Linked DNA regions of Heliomicrobium gestii. Each later gene encodes a partner of the first gene's protein in a complex. Links are inferred from orthologs where the notes say so. Each region holds a gene or a part of one and is shown in the gene's direction. Other genes may lie near its edges.

Region 1 (10,402 bases):
GGCTGGCCGCCGTGTGCTGATCACCGCCGGCGGGACCCGTGAGGCCATCGACCCTGTCCGCTACATCTCCAACCGCTCCTCGGGCAAGATGGGCTATGCCCTGGCCCGGGAGGCGATCCGGCGGGGCGCCGAAGTGACCCTGGTGACGACGCCGACGAGACTGCCCCTGCCGGAGGGCGCTGAGGTTGTGCCTGTCGAGTCGGCCGAAGAGATGCACAAGGCCGTCATTGAGCGGTTCGACGCTGTCCATGTGGTCGTCAAGGCGGCCGCTGTGGCCGACTACCGTCCGGCGGCGCCGGCGGAACAGAAGATGAAAAAGCAGGCCGACCGGCTCTTTTTGGAACTGGTCCGGACGCCCGACATCCTGGCGGAGCTGGGTCGGCGAAAGCGAGGCCAGGTCCTCGTCGGTTTTGCCGCTGAAACAAACGACCTGGAGGCCCATGCCCTGGACAAGCTGCGGCGCAAGAACCTGGACCTCATGGTCGCCAACGATGTGACAACGCCGGGGGCCGGTTTTAGCGTCGATACGAACATCGTCACCCTTTTCGACCGTCAAGGCGGCAAGGAGACCTTGGGCCTGATGACGAAGGATGAAGTGGCTTGTCGAATATTTGATCGGGTTATTCAAATCTTCGCCAACAGTTGTGATTAATGCCCTTGTTTTTCTCCACCGTCCTTGTTAATCTAGGAAGGAAAGCCATTGAGGGGCATATTTGCCTAGACCCCTACATTTTTCAGCGAAAGCCGTGAAGGAGGAAACAGATTTGAGCCGTAAACGTCTCTTTACGTCGGAATCTGTCACCGAGGGCCATCCCGATAAGGTGGCCGACCAGATTTCGGACTCCGTACTCGACGCGATCCTTGGACAAGACCCCATGGCTCGGGTGGCCTGTGAAACGTCGGTGACGACTGGCCTGGTGCTGGTTGCCGGCGAGATCACCACCAAGTGCTATGTCGATATTCCCAAAGTCGTGCGCCAGACGATCCGCGAGATCGGCTACACCCGCGCGAAGTTTGGTTTTGACTGTGAAACCTGCGCCGTCCTCACCTCCATCGACGAGCAGTCAGCCGATATCGCCATGGGTGTTGACAAGGCGCTGGAAGCCCGGAACGGCGAGATGAGCGAAAGCGAAATCGAAGCCACCGGCGCCGGCGACCAAGGCATGATGTTCGGCTATGCCACCAACGAGACCGAAGAGTACATGCCCATGACCATCTCCCTGGCCCATAAGCTGTCCCGCCGCCTCTCCGAGGTTCGCAAGACGGCGGAACTGGAATACCTCCGTCCCGACGGCAAGACCCAGGTCACTGTCGAGTATGACGGCGATAAGCCGGTTCGTGTGGACACCGTTGTCATCTCGGCCCAACATTCGCCGGAGGTCTCCCTCGAGACCATCAAAACCGATCTGATCGAGCGCGTCATTATGCCCATCATCCCGCAAGGCCTGCTGGACAACAAGACCCGCTACTTCATCAACCCCACCGGCCGTTTCGTCATCGGCGGGCCTCAAGGCGACGCCGGTCTGACAGGCCGCAAGATCATCGTCGACACCTACGGCGGCATGGCCCGTCATGGCGGCGGCGCTTTCTCCGGCAAGGACCCCACAAAAGTGGACCGCTCTGCCGCCTATGCCGCCCGTCACGTGGCCAAGAACGTCGTCGCCGCCGGCCTGGCTGACCGCTGTGAAATCCAGTTGGCCTACGCCATCGGCGTCGCCCGCCCTGTGTCGGTCATGGTCGAGACCTTCGGCACCGCCAAGGTGGACGAAGCGAACATTGAAAAGTGGGTCAAAGAGGTCTTCGACCTCCGTCCCGCCGGCATCATTAAGGAACTGCAACTGCGCCGCCCCATCTACCGCCAGACGGCCGCCTACGGCCACTTCGGCCGCATCGACCTGGATCTCCCCTGGGAGCGTCTCGACAAGGTAGAGGCGCTGAAGAAACTGGCCGGCCTGTAAGACCGACATGGACGCCCGGAGCCAAGACTCCGGGCTTTTTTATTCCCCCCTTGCGTCCCCTGGTATAATGGAGTAAGCGACGCCTCTTTTTTGGCAAGAGTAATACAGTAGCGGCAGGGGTGGTCACGGTATGGAGCCCAGACAGCGGCCCGAACTCGCGCAGGTGATCGTCGACATCCCGCACCGGGATCTGGACCGGGTCTTTCATTACCGCATCCCCGACGCCCTCGCGGAGGAGGTTCTGCCGGGGCGGGAGGTCTGGGTCGCCTTTCACGGCAAACTCATCCGTGGCTGGGTCCTTGGCCTGGAGGCCGCCACGGCGGAGACGGAAAAAGCCTTCGCGCTGCAGCCGGTCGAGGCGGTCAACGGCAGCTACCGGCTGGGGGACGATCTGATCGCCCTCGTGCCCTGGCTGGCCCGGGAAACCTTGGGGACGATGGCTGACGTGCTGCGGCTGATGGCGCCGCCCGGTCCGCCTGTCCGGCCGGCCGCTTGGGTGTTCCTCGCCAGCCGGCCCGACGAGGAGACGATCGCCTTCTGGGAAGGGATCGATCTGGAATGCGCCGGATTGCTCCGTCGCCTCGCCCGGGCGCCCCAGCGGCGGATGAAATACGCCTCCCTGACGGGAAAGGCGATCGCTGTGCCGCCGGCGGTGATCGAACGGCTCGTCGCCGCCGGGCTGGTTGTTGTCCGTCGACTGCTGCCCAAAGCGGTCAAGGCGGCCATTCCTTCTGAGGCGACGCAGAAAAAGGACTCGGCGACAATGCGGGAACATGCCGGGAAAACGGCCGGTGAGTCAGGGATGGGCAGCCCGTCAAAATCGGCGGCCGGCGGCGATCCCGCTTTTGCGGAACCCATCCTCACTCCCGATCAAGAGCGGGCGGTCCACTTTTTAACGAAGGCCCTTGCCGAGATGACCGTGAGCGGCCCGGGCGCCGCCGCCTCTGACAGGCGCCCCTTTTTGCTCCATGGCGTGACCGGCAGCGGCAAGACGGAGGTCTACATCCGGGCCATCGGCGAGGCGCTGGCCCAAGGCCGCCAGGCCCTGTTGCTGGTGCCGGAAATCGCCTTGACGCCCCAGACAGAACGTCGTTTGCGTGAACGCTTCGGCGACGCAGTGGCCCTCCTGCACAGCGGCCTCGCCGACGCGGCCAGGCGGCAGGAATGGCAGCGCATCCACCGCGGTGACGCCGACCTCGTCGTCGGCGCCCGCTCGGCCGTCTTTGCGCCGCTGCCCCGGCTGGGCCTGATCATCGTCGATGAGGAGCATGAACCCTCCTACCAGCAGGAGAACGACCTGAAATACCACGCCCGGGAGGCGGCCGTCGAGCGGGCGCGTCACTGCGGCGCTGTCGTCGTCTTCGGTTCGGCCACACCGGCCCTGGAAACATACGCCCAGGCGCTCTCGGGCCGCTTCCGGCTCTTGCAGTTGCGGCAGCGGCCGGCGGGCGGCCAACTCCCCCCGGTCGATGTGATCGATATGCGCAGCGAGTTGGCCGACGGGAACAAGGGGATGCTCTCCCGCAGCCTCTTGGCGGCGGTGGAAGAGCGGTTGCAGCGGCGGCAGCAGGTGATCCTCTACCTGAACCGGCGCGGGTTTTCTACTTTTGTCATCTGTCGCGAGTGCGGGACCGTGGTGACCTGTCCCCGTTGTTCCATCTCTCTCGTCTACCACCGCCAGGGGGAGCAGTTGCACTGTCACTACTGCAACTACCGGCAGGATGTGCCCCAGACCTGTCCCCATTGCCGGAGCCGGGCGATTCGTTATTTCGGCGCCGGCACCCAGCGGATCGAAGAGGAGCTGCGGGCCAGCTTCCCCGGCGTGCCTGTGTTGCGCATGGACCGCGACGTGGCCGAACGGGAGGGGATTGCGCCGGTCCTGGACGCCTTTGGCCGTGGCGAAGCGCCGATCCTCGTCGGGACCCAGATGATCGCCAAAGGTCTCGATTTCCCGCGGGTGACCTTGGTGGGTGTTCTCGCCGCAGATGCGTCCCTGCACATCTCCGATTTTCGCGCCGCCGAACGGACATTCCAGTTGCTCTCCCAGGTGGCCGGACGGGCCGGACGGGCCCGTGATCCGGGCCAGGTGATCCTGCAGACCTACTGTCCCGAGCATTACTGCCTGCAAGCGGTGCAGTTCCATGACTATGAAGGGTTTTTTCGCCGGGAAATCGAATTACGGCAACAACTGAGTTATCCGCCCTTCGCCCGGCTGGCGCGGGTGCTGTTTTCCGGTCCCGAGGAGCCCCTCGTCCGGCTGGCCGCCGACACGTGGGCCGAGATCCTTCGTGACCTGGCGGTTGCGCAGGCCCAGATCCGGGTGGACACAGAAGGCTTCGACGTGTGGGGACCGGCGCCGGCGCCGGTGGCCAAGGTGGAAAACCGCTTTCGCTGGCTGCTCACGTTGCGGGTGAAGGGAGACCGGACAGAGGTCCTGCGTTCGGCCCTGAGCGCTGCGGCGAGGGACTATGACCGCCGCCGCGGACGACCGGTTGGCGTGACGATCAGTCTCATGCTCAATCCCTAGGGTGCGGCCCCAGTTCCCTGGCAATCACAGAGTTTTCAATGACAATAGGCCATAACGCGAACACTCCCAAGATAGGTTAACTTTTTTGGTGTAACCGGACCGGGGTTTGCGATATGATATTTTGGATAGATTTAAAGCCGACGGGGAGGGTTTTCTTTGGCCGTCTATGAAATTATTAAAATGGGTGATCCTGTGCTGCGCGAAAAAGCGAAGCCGGTCACCCGCTTCAACAGCAACCTGGGCCGGCTGATTGACGATATGTTCGATACAATGGCAGCGGCTCGCGGTGTCGGCCTGGCCGCGCCTCAGATCGGCATCAGCAAGCGTGTCTGTGTCGTCGAGGTGGGCAAACGCCGCTTTGAAATGGTCAATCCCGAGATCATCGAGGCGGAAGGCGAACAGTGTGACGCCGAAGGCTGTCTCTCCATTCCGGAATACACCGGCGAGGTGAAGCGGTATCAACGGGTCCGCGTGAAGGCCCAGGATCGCAACGGCGAGGAGTATACCGTCGAGGGGACGGACCTGCTGGCGGTGGCCTTCCAACACGAGATCGACCACCTGGACGGGATCCTCTTTGTCGACCGCGTGGAAAACGACGAGCCGGAGGAGCGATAGGCCGATGCGTTTGGTCTTTATGGGGACGCCTGATTTTGCCGTCCCCACCTTGGAAGCGATTGTCGCGGCCGGCCATGAGGTGGCTCTCGTCGTCACCCGGCCGGACCGCCCGCGGGGGCGGGGGCAAAAAGCGCAACCGAGTCCTGTCAAGGCGGCGGCCGAGCGCTTGGGCATTCCTGTCGAGCATCCGGCCCGTTTGGATGACGATTTTGTGCAAAAACTAAAAGAACTCCGTGTCGAGGCCGGGGTGGTGGCCGCCTTTGGGCGAATCTTGCCGCCGCGGCTCCTGGACGCCTTTCCCCGGCGCTGGATCAATGTCCATGCCTCCTTGTTGCCCAAATACCGCGGCGCGGCGCCGATCCACCGGTCGGTCATCGACGGGGAAAAAGAGACCGGTGTCACGACAATGCTGATGAGCCAGGGCCTTGATGAGGGGGACATGCTCCTCAAGGGCGCCCTGTCCATCGGCCCTGACGACACGACGGGGCAGGTCCACGACGCCTTGGCGGAACTGGGCGCCAGCCTGCTTGTGGAGACGCTGGCCGCTCTGGAATCGGGTTGCCTGCAGGCTACGCCCCAGGAGCACGGGCGATCCACCTACGCGCCCATGCTAACGCGCGACGATGAGCAGGTCGACTGGAACGCGCCGGCCGAGGCGATCCACAACCGGGTGCGCGGGATGAATCCCTGGCCCGGCGCTTTTACCGTCGACGAGGGGAAGATCGTCAAGATCCTCCGGGGGCGTTTGCGCCGCGAGGGGTTGGCGCTGTCCAGTTCCTTCGCCCAGCCCGGCGAGATAATACAGATCGCCGGCGATGAGGTCGCTGTGGCCACCGGCGCCGGCGTGTACTGGTTGGCCGAGGTGCGCCCTGCCGGCGGCAAGACGATGGCCGCCGGGGCCTATGCGCGCGGACGCCGGATAGGACCGGGGTTTCGATTCGGTTGAGATTGGAAGTTTAATTGGGAGCGTTGGAACCATGCCTATCCGCAAGCGATTGTTCATCGGCCTGATGGTGGCCAGCTTTCTCGCCCTGATCGCGCTGGTCTTCCTGGGCTGGTATCTCGTCAAGTATCAAAACTACCCCTGGAACAAGGTCCTGATCGGCCTCTTGGGGGTCGCCTTTCTCGCCGTTGTGGCCTTGATCGCCTTCGGCATCGGCGGGATGATCTTCTCCATCTGGCAGGATCGGGCTATTCCTTCTGTCTATCGTTGGACGCGGATGGCAGTTAATATCCTCTTTCCCATGGCCTTGGTCATCGCCCGTTTCTTTGGCATTAGCCCGGACCGGCTGAAGAGCAGTTTCATTGAGGTGAGCAATCAACTGGTGCGCTTGCGGAAAGTGACTGTGGCGCCGGAGCGGTTGATGATCCTGGCGCCCCATTGCCTGCAAAAAACGACCTGTCCCCATAAGATCACTCTCGATATCCATAACTGCCGGCGCTGTGGCGGTTGTCCCGTTCACGATATGATCGAACTGACCGATCGCTATGGCGTCAACCTGACCATCGTGACGGGCGGTACCTGGGCGAGAAAGGCCATCATGGAAATACGCCCCCAGGCGATCGTCGCCATCGCCTGTGAACGGGATTTGACGAGCGGCATCCAGGATGTCGACTTTCTACCGATTTTGGGCATTTTGAACGACCGGCCGGAGGGACCCTGCTGCAACACGCTGGTGAACATGAGCCGTCTCGAACAGGCGGTGCGCTACTTCCTCTATGACGAAAGAGCCGATTGGATCAACAGCGGGGTGATCGGATCGGTCCTGGAAAAATCGGCGCTCCCTGAACGCCGGGTGGAGGTGTCCTGATGCAGCCATCGCCGAGAGGCGTCGCCCTGGACGTGTTGAATGCTGTAGAAGAACGAAAGGCTTACGCCAATTTGCAGATGGCCCATGCGTTGTCGGCCAGCGGCTTGCAGCGACTGGACCGCGGCCTCGTGTCCGAATTGGTCCTCGGTGTGTTGCGCCGTCAAAACACCCTCGATTTTGCCCTCGACCGGTTGATGAAACGGCCCGGCGATGTGGCGCCCGAGGCGCGTCGTCTCTTGCGGCTCGGCGCCTACCAGGTGCTTTTTTTGGACCGCATCCCTGATGCTGTCGCCTGCCATGAGACGGTGGAATTGGCGAAACAGGTCGGCCTGGGCCGGTTGACGTCGCTGATCAACGGCGTGTTGCGCCAACTGATCCGGCAACGGGACGAAATCCCCTGGCCGTGTTGGGAAGCCGATCCGGTGGCCCATCTCACTGTTGTCGAATCCCATCCCGAGTGGCTCGTCCGTCGCTGGATCAAGCAGTTCGGCGCCGAACGGACCCGGGCGATCTGCCAGGTCAACAACCGGCCGGCGGCGGTGTCGCTGCGGGTGAATAAACTGCGCGCCGAGCGGGAGGATTTTTTGCGACAACTGGCTGAGGCCGGCGTCGAGGCCCATCCTTCGGCCTTGCATCGCGCGGGAATCCGGTTGGCGTCGGCTTCGGCGGTCACCCATCTGCCCGGGTTTTCGGAAGGGCTGTTTTCTGTGCAGGATGAGAGCTCTATGGTTGTCGCGCCGGTCGTGGACCCGCAGCCGGGCGAGACCGTCGTGGACGCCTGCGCCGCGCCTGGCGGCAAGACAACCCATATGGCGGAGTTGAGCGGCGACAAGGCGACGATCCGTTCCTGGGACATTCACCCCCACAAGTTGGGCTTGATCCGGGAGAACTGCAGCCGGCTGGGGATCGCGAGCGTCCGCGCCGAGGCCGTCGACGCCCGCCAACCGGCCGAGGAGTTGAGGGGAGAGGTCGATCGCCTGCTCCTCGATGCCCCGTGCAGCGGTCTCGGGGTGCTGCGGCGCAAACCGGAGCTCCGCTACCGCATCACAGAAGCCGATCTGGTCCGGTTGCGGGAACTGCAGCGGGAGTTGCTCGACGGGGTGGCGCCGCTGGTCAAGCCGGGCGGGCTCCTGGTCTACTCTACCTGCACCATCGAGCCGGAGGAGAACTTTCAGCAGGTGAAAGATTTCCTGCAACGCCATGCCGATTATGGGGCGGAAGATGTGTCGCCCTTTTTGCCGGAACTGGATTTCACAGAGGAAGAGAAACGGCAGATGGCGAAGGGATACTTCCAGATCCTGCCTCATCGCTTTCATACGGACGGGTTCTTTGTAGCCCGGTTAAGGAGGCGGTCATGAAGGTGAGAGAACCGGTTGCCGAACAGCAGGAGGGCCAGGCGACAGACCTGCGGGGCCTCTTCCCCGAAGAGATCGCCGCCCTTTTTACGTCCTGGGGCCAGCCGTCCTTCCGGGGCAAGCAGGTGTTTAAATGGCTCCAGAACCGGGCTGTTCGCGAAGCGGCCGAGATGACCGATCTGCCGCAGGCGCTGCGGACCCGGGTGGCCGAGTCGGACCGGTTGCAACCGCTGGCCTTGGAGCGGCGACGGGTCGCTCGCGACGGCACCGAGAAATACCTCTGGCGGTTGGCCGACGGCGAACTGATCGAATCGGTGCTCATGCCCTACCGGCGCGCCCAGACGCGCGACCGCGTGACGGTCTGCCTGTCCACCCAGGCCGGTTGTGCTTTGGGCTGCCGCTTTTGCGCCACCGGCCAGCAGGGGTTTCGACGAAACCTGACCGCCGCCGAGATCGTGGGCCAGGTGCTGGACATCACTCATGAACAGCGTCTTAAAGACCCGGAGTTCAAGGTGACCAATCTCGTCTTCATGGGGATGGGCGAGCCCTTTTTGAATTATGACAACCTGCGCCGGGCCATCGGCCTCTTCACCCACCCGGAGGGACAGGCCATCGGCCAGCGGCGAATCACCGTCTCCACCGCCGGCATCGTGCCGGGCATCGACCGCTTTGCCGGCGAGGACTGGGAAGTGAACCTGGCCCTGTCCCTCCATGCCGCCGATGACCGGCAGCGCAGCGAGTGGATGCCGGTGAACGAACGTTTTCCGCTGGCTCCGGTGTTGGAGGCCTGCCGGCGGTACTGGGAGAAGACACGGCGGCGTCTCTCTGTCGAGTATGCCCTCATGGCGGGCGTCAATGACCGGCCGGAAGATGCCCGGCGGCTGGGGTCCCTGTTCAAGGGTTGGCCCATCCACTTGAATCTGATTCCCGTCAACGCCGTCGCCGGGACAGGCGCCCGGCGGCCTGAGCGGGAACCGACAGAACGTTTCCTGGCAGAACTGCGGCGCTGGGGAGTCGACGCCGTCATCCGCGAGGAGCGGGGACAGGATATTGAGGCGGCCTGCGGGCAACTGCGCGGCGCCGTCAGGGGGGAGGAGGAGCCATGAACGTCATCGCTCGCACCGACAAAGGGCGAGTTCGTCCCACCAATGAGGACAGCCACTGGTGGGACGCGGCCCAGGGGCTCTTTCTGGTCGCCGATGGGATGGGCGGTCATGAGGCGGGAGAGGTGGCCAGCGCGTTGGCGGTGCAGGCCTTTGCCGCCCAATGGCGCGGAACCGAGGGGGACAGGGAACCGGCCATTCGCCTCGAATCGGCCTGCCGGGAGGCGAACCGCCGCATTTATTGGGAGTCGGTGAACCAGCCCAAATGGGCGGGTATGGGAACGACACTTACGGCGGCTCATCTCGCCGCGTCAACGCTCACCGTGGCCCATGTGGGCGACAGCCGGGCCTACCTGTTGCACAACGGGCAGGTTCGCCTGCTGACGCGGGATCACTCCCTCGTTGAGGAAATGGTGCGTCTGGGTAAGATCACCGAAGCGGAGGCCCAGGCCCACCCCCAGCGCAACATCATCACCCGCGCCTTGGGCACTCGCGACGATGTGCAGGTGGACGTGGCGGCCGTGCCTTGGACGCCGCGCGACCTGTTGATCCTGTGCACAGACGGCCTGACCAATATGGTGACGGCCGACGAGATCAACCGGCTCTTTGACCCGAACGCCCCTTTTCCGTACCGGCGCGAGGCGCTGGAACAGGTTGCCGACGCCATGATGAACCTGGCGCTGGAACGAGGCGGCTATGACAATGTCACTTTCCTGATCATATGGCAAGAGGAAGGTGAGGGGTGGCAAGCATGATCGGACGCATCTTCGGCAATCGCTACGAAATCGTCGAACTTTTGGGTGGCGGCGGCATGGCCCAGGTCTTTAAAGGGTGGGACCGGCTGCTTCAGCGGGCCGTCACTGTCAAAATCCTGCGCGAAAATCTCTGCTCTGACGAAGAGTTTGTCCGCCGCTTCCATCGGGAAGCCCAGGCGGTGGCCGGTTTGTCCCATCCCAATATCGTCAACGTCTACGATGTGGGCCGTGAGGGCGAGATCGACTACATAGTGATGGAGTTCATCGACGGGCCGACC
Region 2 (10,469 bases), on another replicon or contig:
ATTTCCGCCTCGTCCCAGCAGTTGGCCAGCGGCGCCCAGTCTCAGGCCCAGGAAGCCCAGAGCCTCTCGTCGATGATGAACGACATGGCTGGGGCGGCCACTCAGGTCGCCACATCGGCTCAAAAAGCGGCCCTTTCCTCGGAGGCGACGACGAGCGCCACCATGGAGGGCGGCAAGATCATCGACGACACCGTCCGGGGCATGGACGCGATCGCAGAAAACGTGATGGTGCTCGGCCAGAACTCTGAGAAGATCGGCGAGATCGTCGAGATGATCGACGACATCGCCGCCCAGACCAACCTCTTGGCCCTCAACGCCGCTATTGAGGCGGCCCGGGCCGGAGACGCCGGCAAAGGATTCGCTGTCGTCGCCGACGAGGTGCGCAAGCTGGCTGAGCGGTCTGGATCAGCCACCAAAGAGATCGGCAGCCTGATCAAACAGATCCAGCAGGTGACGGCGCGCGCCGTCGAAGCGACTGAGAGCGGCCGCGAGTTGACGCAACAAGCGGGGGCGTCCTTCCAGAACATCAAGGAACAGGTCAAACAGACGGCCACCGAGGTGGGCGAAATCGCCGCCGCCGCCGAAGAGCAGGCGGCGACGACGGAGCAGGCGTCGCGGGCGGTCCAGAATGTGGCGGCCATCGCCGAAGAGTCTTCCGCCGGCGCCCAGGAAACGGCCAGCGCCATCGAGGCCATGTCCGCGCTGGCGACAGAACTGCAGACGGGATCGGCGAAGTACAAGGTGTAAGAAGCCAGGAATGATCCGCACATAGGCAAGCGGAAAGGACCGCGATTGCGCGCAGCCGAAGGGCTGAGGCGCGATCGCGGTCCTTTGTATGTGCGCCCGAGGAGTGCCGCTTCCTCGTCGCGCAGGGCCTGTTCCGGAAATAACCTGATAAGAGAGCATTTTGCAAGGCCGAAAGAAAGGCGGGAGCGTTTTTGCTGACACCCCTGTACCAGTTGGCGATCGAACCGCATGGGGCGGCGGCGCGCCTTCTCCTGCCGGTCTGGGTCGACCTGGCCGACAGCTTCTGGCGCCGCCTGCGCGGGCTGCTCGACGAGACCGTCTTGCCGCCGGACCGGGGGTTGCTGCTGACCCCCTGCAACCAGATTCACACCGTCGGCATGGGATTTTCCATCGACGCGCTCTACCTGGACGGGCAAGGCGTGATCGTCGACATGGACGAAGCGTTGCCGCCTGGCCGGTTGGGGCGACGTCGCTCAGGCGCATGGTCGACGTTGGAACTGGCGGCGGGCACAGCGAGCCGGTTGGCGCTCCAGAAGGGCCACAGGCTCCGATTCACTCCGGCGTAGCGGCGCGAATGATTGCCGGCCGATCTAGACCCCGAATCCGGGCCCCAAGAGCGCCCGCCACTTGTTCTGAACCAGCAGGTATTGCTTTTGTTGCGCCAGGTTGACCGCCTCTGTGGCCAACTGGAGCGAGTGGGAGAGCAGCCGCCCGAACTGGTTGAAGGCGGCCGCGTTGGTCATCAGGTATCCGTCGACAAAGTAGGCGGGGTCGGAGGGATCGGCCAGGAAGGGTTTTCTCTGTTGGCTGAAGATCTGGTGGATGTAATGAAACCAGTTGTATAGCCCTTCCGGTCCCGGCTCGAGGCGGACCTTGCGCAGGAGCAGATCGGTGAGCATCTCCAGGTGCAACGTCCGCAGGATGCGGCAGTTGGTGCGCTGCCAGGCCCGCAGGATGCGGATCAGGGCGAGGAAGCTCGGCCCGTGCCGTCGGAAGGCCTCGGCCATCCACCGCTCCGGCGCCTGGGGATCGCGGGGAATCCACGTATCGGGTCCGTTGGGCAGGTAATAGGCCTCTTTTTCCTCCTCCACCAGAGCCAGCACCGGCGAGATGCGGAAGCTGTCCTCATGGCCCAGGACAAGGCAGGTTTCCTGTTCTTCCACATCGCGGTTCCACCCCATCTTCGACAGGGTCGCCCGAATCTGGCCGAGAACCTCTGTCACATTGGGCGTCGCGCCGTCGACCGGCGCGATTTCAACGATCAGATCCAGGCTCTTTTTCGGGCGGATCATCGTTCCGCGCATAAAGGATCCGCCCGGCCGGATCCGCCGCACCGGCAAAGCAGGCTGATCCTTCAGGGCATAGTGCATGTTCTGCAGCATCGTATAGACCTGATCGACATCCTCGCGATTCAAGCTGATTCGGCGCAGAAACTGCCGGAAGGCCTCATCGGCCACAGGAACCGGTTCGAGATAGGTCTGCACCAGCGGGGAAAGGCCGGCGGTGGCGGTAGAAACAGCGGCGGCCGTCGCTGCCGAGACGGGGGTGACGCCGTTCCCCAGAGGATTTGCGCCGTAGGCGGCCGTAGCGCCGGGACCGGCACTGCCGGCGGTCGGGACCGAATGGATCGTGGCGCTGCGACGCGCCGCTCCGGTGGGGGAGCCGCCTCCGGTGGTTCCCGTCGAAGCGGTGGGGGAAGGGCCCGCCGGGGTTGCGTTGATATTCCCGGCCAACTTTGCAAGCAGTTTTCCGGCGATGTTGCCCGGCGAGGGTGTGGCGGAGGAAGGGGGGGCGGCCTGAGCGCTCGCCGGTTGCGCCGCCGCCGGCTGGGTAAAGAAGCGGGACGGCTGGGCCGAGGAGGCGCTCTGTTCCTGGACAAAGCCCAGGTCGCTGTGGGACAGTTCATAAAGAGGCGTAAAAGACAGACCTTTTAGGTCCTGGATTCCGAGAAAACGGAAAATGATCGTATCGAGGCTTTTTAAGAGGGATTTGACGATCTGGAAGGTGGACTCGTCGAGCAGCACCTGATTGGGCGCGCTTTGGGAGGCCAGACGGGCGGCCATGTCGACGGCGGCCCCCAGGTAATCGGCGTCAGGGGTGCGCACCGGCGTCACCAGGCCGAAGGAGAGGCCGATTTTCGTCTGGAAGGGCAGATTTTCCTTGAGGATGGTGTATTTCACATCGAGGGCCGCCAGCAGCGCCGGCAGCGGATTCGGGAAGACGGCGTAAATGGCGTCGCCGATGTGCTTCACCACCTGGCCCTGATAGGCTTCGGCCGTCTCGGCGCAGAGTTGGTTATGGCGGAGGGAGAGGGCTACGCCTTCAACGGGCCCCAACTGCTGCTTGAGCCGTGTGGAATCGACAAGATCGAAAAAGACGTTGCAGAGGGCCACAGAGTCTTGCAGTTGTTTATATTGTGGAAACAGGCGATCGTTCATCGGAAAGCCCCCCGATTTTAGATGCGGCATTTATCTTTTTCTATCCTAATTTTGTCCGTTGATTTATCTGGTTGATCTTCTCCCTTTGATTGTCCCATCCCTGCTGCCGGGAAGGCGAGCAGCCGGAAAAATCCATTCCGGTTCATAAGAACGGTGAGGAGGCGCGCAGAAGATGGACGAACAGGAACAGCGGCGCATGTGGGCGGAGGAGGAAGACCACTGGTGGTACCGCGGCAAACGGATGCTGATCCGCGACCAGTTGATCGATGCCCTGTCCACAGAGGACCAGCGGCTTTGCCGAACGGGCGCTCAAGCGGAACGCCGCCTGCCGCGCATCCTCGACATCGGATGCGGCAGCGGGCGAACGATGGCGGAACTGGGCGATCTCGGTCACATCGAGGGGGTGGAGCCCTGCCGGCCTGCTGTCGAACAAGGGCGCCGCCGCGGATTTTTCGTTCACCAGGGGAGCGCCGAGCGGCTCCCCTTTGTCGATGAGACCTTTGACGCCCTCTTGCTGCTTGACGTCCTGGAACATCTTGACGACGATGGCGCCGCCTTGGCGGAGGCCTTTCGGGTGCTTCGCCCGGGGGGGCTGCTCCTGCTGACCGTGCCCGCTCATCCCTGGCTGTTCAGCCGCCATGACAGCGCCTTGGGCCATCGGCGGCGCTACAGCGCCGCCGATCTCCGGCGACTGCTGACCTCGTTGGACGGGCATGTGGAGCGGTTCTCCTACACGAATTTTTTTATTTTCCCGGCGGCAGTCCTGCTCCGGACCGCCGCGAAGGGTTGGGGGAGCGACCGGCGAGGCGGCGGCAGCCCACTGGTATCGGCATGGCTCGACCGGTTCTACCGCATCGAAGCCCGCTGGCTGCGGCGCTTCGCCTTTCCCGCCGGCCTGTCCCTCTATGCCCGCCTGCGCAAAGGAAGTTTCTCCAAAAAAGAAGGATGAAGGTGTATATTGGCAAAAGGTGTGGGAAATATTTAATTTCGGGAGCTAAATCAGCCAAACGACCGATCATGGTGTTTGCATCACTTTGGGCGGCTCCCTATTATAGTACTTGGGTGTTAGCACTCGACCAAGGTGAGTGCTAACAACGAGAACAAGGCTAAGCATCTGAAGGAGGGTACCGTTTCGTATGAACATCAAACCTTTGGCTGATCGGGTTGTATTGAAGCCCATCGAAGCGGAAGAAAAAACCGCCAGCGGCATCATCGTGCCGGACACCGCCAAAGAAAAACCCCAGCAAGGCGAAGTCGTGGCTGTGGGCATTGGCCGTCTGCTCGACAACGGCGAGCGGGCCGCTCTGGAAGTGGCTGTCGGCGACCGGGTCATCTACAGCAAATACTCGGGCACCGAAGTCAAACTGGACGGCGCCGAGTACCTGATTCTTAACGAACGCGACATCCTGGCCAAGCTGTAATCCACGCACACTTCAAGGCGTTCCCTTTACTTATAAGCGCAAACCCGATGGGACCCTGTCGCCGCAGCCGGCGTTACACAGCCGAGCATGTCAGAATCTCACGCCGGCGGACGGCTCGTGTCCCACCATGACTGCTGGAACTGTTAAGGAGGTAGACAACCCCATGGCGAAAATGATCGTTTTTAACGAAGAGGCCCGCCGTTCTCTGGAAAAAGGGGTTAACACCCTGGCGGAAGCCGTTCGTGTCACCCTTGGCCCCAAAGGCCGCAACGTCGTTCTGGAGAAGAAATTCGGCTCTCCCCTGATCACCAATGACGGTGTCACCATCGCCAAAGAAATCGAACTGGAAAACCCCATTGAAAACATGGGCGCCCAGCTCGTCAAAGAAGTCGCCACCAAGACCAACGACGTGGCCGGTGACGGCACCACCACCGCCACCATCCTGGCCCAAGCCATCATCCGCGAAGGCATGAAAAACGTCGCTGCCGGCGCCAACCCCATGGTGCTGAAGCGCGGCATCGAAACGGCTGTCGAGAAGGCTGTCGCTGAAATCAAAGCCATCTCCAAGCCTGTCGAAAGCAAAGAAGCCATCGCTCAGGTTGCGGCCATCTCCGCCGGCGACGCCACCATCGGCAGCCTGATCGCCGAAGCCATGGAGAAAGTCGGCAAAGACGGCGTCATCACCGTCGAAGAATCCAAAGGCTTCACCACCGACCTGGAAGTCGTCGAAGGCATGAACTTCGACCGCGGCTACATCTCCCCCTACATGATCACCGACCCCGACAAGATGGAGGCCGTCCTCAACGAGCCCTACATCCTGATCACCGATAAAAAGATCTCCTCCATCAAAGAGATCCTGCCCGTCCTCGAACGTGTCGTTCAAAGCGGCAAGCAGCTGATGATCATCGCCGAAGACGTGGAAGGCGAAGCCCTGGCCACCCTGGTCGTCAACAAACTGCGCGGCACCTTCACCTGTGTCGCCGTCAAAGCCCCCGGCTTCGGCGACCGCCGCAAAGCCATGCTGGAAGACATCGCCATCCTCACCGGCGGCCGCGTTGTTTCTGAAGAAGTCGGCATCAAGCTGGACAGCGCCACCATCGACATGCTGGGCCGCGCCCGTCAGGTCCGCATCAACAAGGAAGAAACCATCCTTGTTGACGGCGCCGGCAGCGCCGACGACATCAAAGCCCGCATCGCCCAGATCCGCCGTCAACATGAAGAGTCCACTTCCGAGTTCGACAAGGAAAAACTGCAAGAGCGCCTGGCCAAACTGGCTGGCGGCGTTGCCGTCATCCAAGTCGGCGCCGCGACCGAGACGGAACTGAAAGACAAGAAGCTGCGCATCGAAGACGCCCTGAACGCCACCCGCGCGGCCGTTGAAGAGGGCATCGTCCCTGGCGGCGGCACCGCTCTGGTCAGCATTCAGAAAGCCCTCGACAGCGTGGAAGTTCCCGCCGGCGACCAAGCGACCGGTGTGGCTATCATCCGCCGCTCCCTGGAAGAACCCCTCCGTCAAATCGCCAACAATGCCGGGTACGAAGGCTCCGTCGTTGTCGAGAAGGTCAAGTCCCTGCCCATCGGCCAAGGCTTCAACGCCGCCACCGAGGTGTATGAAGACATGATCGGCGCCGGCATCGTCGACCCCGCTAAAGTCACCCGTTCGGCCCTGCAAAACGCCGCTTCCATCGCCGCCATGCTGCTGACGACGGAAGCCATCGTCGCCGACAAGCCCGAGAAAAAAGAAGGCCCTGCGATGCCCCCCGGAATGGGCGGCATGGGCGGTATGGACATGGGGATGTAAGACCTGCCGCAAGGCTGGGTCGCCTCTCCTGACCATACCCAAGGATAGAGGAAAGACAAGAGGGATGCTGATGCAAGTCGGCATCCCTCTTTTTTTGTGCGCCCGGCATATACAATATCAATGCATTTATACACGAAATCGGAGTATCTTCCCCCGCCGTACAAGACTGCAACCCAAACATCGTATAACCATGTTTACGATCCAATTAGTGGAACAGACACACTAAAAGTGGTATACTATTAATGGGAATAAAAGCCCCTACGAAAGTAGGGGCTTTTTAAAAGGTGGTAAGAAAAATGAACGGAAACAAAAGAGGGGTCCTCCTTACCGCGTTGGCCGTCATCGTAGCAGCGGCGATCTTTATGTTTTATAAGCCGGTAGGTGTCGGTTCTCCGCGCGAAGTTGACAGATCCATACACTTTGTCAAGTCGAGTGGCTACATAGCGGGATATCCGGGGGATAAAGTCATGTTTCCTTGTGTCTTCTTAGTGGATACGCGAACGAGCGCCCAAGATCTGATTGCTGATGTCCAACTCCTGCATTCGGAAAACGTATCTCTGGAAAGTTGGCAAGTGTTTCCGGGAAGTGAGTACAAAGGCTATAAACTTGACAATATTACGCTGACCTTGCGTTTAGATCGGATTGGTGAAAGCCCGATAGAAGGTTTAAAAATCAAGTATAAAGACGATACAGAGCAGGTATATCCAATGGACAAAATGTTTGTCAAGGTCCTTCAAAAGGCAAGTTCAAATGTCGTCGTCGGATCGCAGGAGACGGCTGTCTCTCCACTGTCTCGAACCTCTTTTGATTTAAAGAATAATTCCAATGACAAGGTTACGTTGGAAGGCATCTCCTTTATTTCCAACGAGATTTCCCCCGATAAAATCGTGGTCACGAAAGGTGACACCAAATACGATCATATAAATGGGATCATCTTAGCGCCGGCAGAAACGGTGTCTGTTTCCCTTGAAGTTGCGCGTAAGGAAGAAAGCGATGTTTTCTTCGCTCGACCGTTGTTGCAATATAATTTGGCCGGCCAGAGATATACAGAATGCGTAACCTTGGGAACCTTGTACGGCTTGCCCTTTAGCGAAGAAAAAATGCAAAAGGTGTATGATCGTCTCACCGGCCAATCGAAGCAACGTTGAAAGGGTGCTCAACGATATCCTAGGGTTCAACCAAAAACCGGGGCGCTGTCTGATAAAGATGGCGCCTCTTTTGCATTGGGGGGTCTTCCCGCATTTTTTACGGCATATGTTTTTTGCAGGAAGGGGGTTGTACCGTGCGTTCGGTGTACATGATCGTGGGCAAACATCCCCGGATGTGGGTGACCGCCGTCATGGCCCTATCGGCCATCCTCCTCTATGGGGGCGTCAATCAGTTGTTGGAGGATCGGACTGTGCTGACCTTCTCCGGGGTGATCCAGGACAAGGTCGTCGCCATCGACCCCGGCCATGGCGGTGAAGACGGCGGCGCCAAGGGAACCCGGGGAACCCAGGAGAAAGTCGTCAACCTGCTGATCGCAAAGAAGGTGGTCGACCAGTTGAATCAAGCCGGCGGCAAAGCGATTCTCACCCGCGAGAATGAAGACAACGTTTCCGTCGGTCCCTGGAGCCAGCGCAGCGAACTGACAAAACGTGTGGAAAAGGCCCAAGGGGCCAACGCGCTGGTCTATGTGTCCATCCATGCCAATAGCTTCCCCATGGCGCCGGCCTGTCAGGGACCTCAGACCTTCTATCAACCGGGGTCGGCGGAAGGGAAACGATTGGCCTTGCATATCCAGAAGGAGATGACCAAGCGCGTCGGCAATAAAGACGGGCGGCAGGCCAAGGCTGAAGACTACTTTGTCCTGCGCATGACCAAATGTCCGGCCGTGATGGTGGAGACGGGCTTTTTGTCCAACGCGGCCGAAGAGGCGCTGCTGCTCCGGGACGATTACCAGGAGAAGCTGGCTCAAGGCATCGCCACCGGCATCGCCCGCTACCTGGGCGGAGAACCGGCGGAAGAGCCGAAGGGCGCCGCGACCGACCAGGCGCCGGGCGGCTTCATCCCCGAGGTGGACCGGGCGGTGTCGCCGGGGTTACTGGATTCGTAAGGACGCCGGGGAAAACAAGACCGGGGAAAGAGAGAGGCCCTGTCACCGAACTTTTCGGTAGGGGGGCCTCCTTGTTTTTGGCAAGGCCAAAAATTAAAATATATGGAAATTAGAATCTAGGTTTACGAAAATGATCGTACGGTGGATGCAGGGATTTAGAAGAGAAGAAAGAATAATTATTAATATTAGCAGTGAGAAAGGGGGGCTTCTTATGGAACACGCACAGGATCACCGTGCCGCTGTCAGCAGGTGCGAAGAACGGGAAGCCCAACTGAAACGCTTTATCCAGGTGCTCCAAGAAAATGAGAACCGGTACATGACGATCCTCAATTCCCTTCCCATGCAACTGGTGGTTTTGGATGGGAAGGGTTACATCACCTTTGTCAATCACGAGTGGGAGCGCAACGCCATCGAAAACGACATCGCCGATCCATCGCTGGCGGGCGTCGGCATCAACTACTTGAAAATCTGCCGTTCCGCCATCGATCAGGGTTGTGACGAAGTGCGCCCCATCTATGAGGGAATCCTTTCCGTTTTAGAGGGAAAGGTGAAGGCCTTTGCTTACGACTATGACTGCGCCACGCCGCGGGGGAATGAACGATTCCAGATCACCGTTACGCCGGTGAACGATGAAAAGGGCGGCGTGATCATCACGCATGTGGGTAAATAACGGCGACAAGCGCCTGCCGGTCCCGCCTCGGGAAGGGCAGGTTTTTTCATGCCCTTCTGCTGAAAAGGCGGCGCAGCCTGGCCATTGCCGGCTGATCCGATCGTATAAAGGCGCGACAGGAGAAAACACTACCATTGGGTTGGACTTGCGGTACAATAGAAATGGAAAGCAATGCCCTTTCTGGGCAACCCCTAGGGAGGTGTTCCCATGACAGTCGTCTTTGGCGGTGTGTCGCCCCATCCGCCGATCATCGTGCCGGCCGTGGGCGGCCGCGAACTGCCCCGCGTCCAGAAGACCCTTGACGCCATGCGGGCTTGGGCGAAGGAATGCCTGGAACAGGATCCCGACACGGTGATCATCATCAGCCCCCATGGCCCTGTCTTTCAGGATGCCATCGCCGTCACCGCCTTTCCTCGCCTTCGTGGCGATCTGGCCCGGTTCAACGCCCCCGAGGTGAAGGCCGAAGTGGAAAACGACCTGCCCCTCCTGTCGGCCGTCATCGACCAGGCCAAGCGCCACGGCGTCAGCATCGCCGCGATCGACGACAGCCTGGCAGAGCGGTTTTCCATTGAAAACGAACTCGATCACGGCACCATGGTGCCGCTCTATTTTCTCCTGGAAGCGGGCTTTCGCGGCAAGGTGGTCCCTGTCGCCATGGCCCTGCTGCCCCGGGAAGAGCTCTTCCGCTTTGGCATCGCCCTGCGCGAGGCCATCGATGCGACTCCCCGCCGGGTCGCCCTGATCGCCTCCAGCGACCTCTCCCATCGCCTGACGAAAGACGCGCCGGCGGGCTATCACCCGGAGGCGCACGACTTTGACAAGGCGATTGAGCGGGCCTTTGGCGTTTGGGAGTTGGACGACCTGTTGACCATGGAAGAGAGTCTTTGCGAGAAGGCCGGCGAATGCGGCTACCGGCCGCTGCTCATGCTGGCTGGCGCCTTTGACCGGCCGGGAGCGAAGAGCCGTGTCTACAGCTATGAAGGCCCCTTTGGCGTCGGCTACCTCGTCGGATCGGTCACCGACGGGGGAGAGGCGGGAGAGGCATCTGCCATGGGTGAAGGCCGCCTCGCCCGCTACATTCAGGGGCGGCGCGATAAAATTGAACGGTCCCGCGCCGGCGAATCGATCTACGTCCGCTTTGCCCGCCAGACCCTGGAGGCCCATGTGGCCAAGGAACCGCTGCCGCCGATCCCGGCGGAACTGGCCACGGCGGAGCCGGCCGGCGTCTTCGTTTCGATCAAAATGCAGGGCCAACTGCGCGGCTGCATCGGCACGATCGAGCCGACGCGAGAGAGCC

The links.
Region 2: the proteins of metK (region 1) and groL are in contact, whole or in part, in a cryo-EM structure (PDB 8P4O), measured with the Escherichia coli proteins. The link is inferred for Heliomicrobium gestii from one-to-one orthologs.

Annotation. Positions count from the first base shown.
Region 1 is NZ_WXEX01000008.1:157,700-168,101, reverse strand. What follows is about bases 1-2,861. They hold metK (methionine adenosyltransferase), read left to right. Parts: upstream 1-764; coding sequence 765-1,958; downstream 1,959-2,861. Other genes in these bases: priA (replication restart helicase PriA), read left to right, coding at 2,089-2,861; coaBC (bifunctional phosphopantothenoylcysteine decarboxylase/phosphopantothenate--cysteine ligase CoaBC), read left to right, coding at 1-652. Outside these bases: more of priA, read left to right, coding at 2,862-4,485; def (peptide deformylase), read left to right, coding at 4,642-5,100; fmt (methionyl-tRNA formyltransferase), read left to right, coding at 5,105-6,046; GTO89_RS11025 (DUF116 domain-containing protein), read left to right, coding at 6,078-6,911; 16S rRNA (cytosine(967)-C(5))-methyltransferase RsmB, read left to right, coding at 6,911-8,269; 23S rRNA (adenine(2503)-C(2))-methyltransferase RlmN, read left to right, coding at 8,266-9,372; GTO89_RS11010 (Stp1/IreP family PP2C-type Ser/Thr phosphatase), read left to right, coding at 9,369-10,124; pknB (Stk1 family PASTA domain-containing Ser/Thr kinase), read left to right, coding at 10,121-10,402. UniProt on the Escherichia coli protein: Catalyzes the formation of S-adenosylmethionine (AdoMet) from methionine and ATP.
Region 2 is NZ_WXEX01000002.1:288,883-299,351, reverse strand. Bases 4,161-7,088 are described here. They hold groL (chaperonin GroEL), read left to right. Parts: upstream 4,161-4,769; coding sequence 4,770-6,407; downstream 6,408-7,088. Other genes in these bases: GTO89_RS03325 (hypothetical protein), read left to right, coding at 6,704-7,088; groES (co-chaperone GroES), read left to right, coding at 4,322-4,606. Also shown: GTO89_RS03355 (methyl-accepting chemotaxis protein), read left to right, coding at 1-747; GTO89_RS03350 (DUF192 domain-containing protein), read left to right, coding at 939-1,313; GTO89_RS03345 (SMODS domain-containing nucleotidyltransferase), read right to left, coding at 1,338-3,185; GTO89_RS03340 (class I SAM-dependent methyltransferase), read left to right, coding at 3,358-4,134; more of GTO89_RS03325, read left to right, coding at 7,089-7,555; GTO89_RS03320 (N-acetylmuramoyl-L-alanine amidase family protein), read left to right, coding at 7,690-8,502; GTO89_RS03315 (nitrogen regulation protein NR(II)), read left to right, coding at 8,714-9,172; amrA (AmmeMemoRadiSam system protein A), read left to right, coding at 9,380-10,469.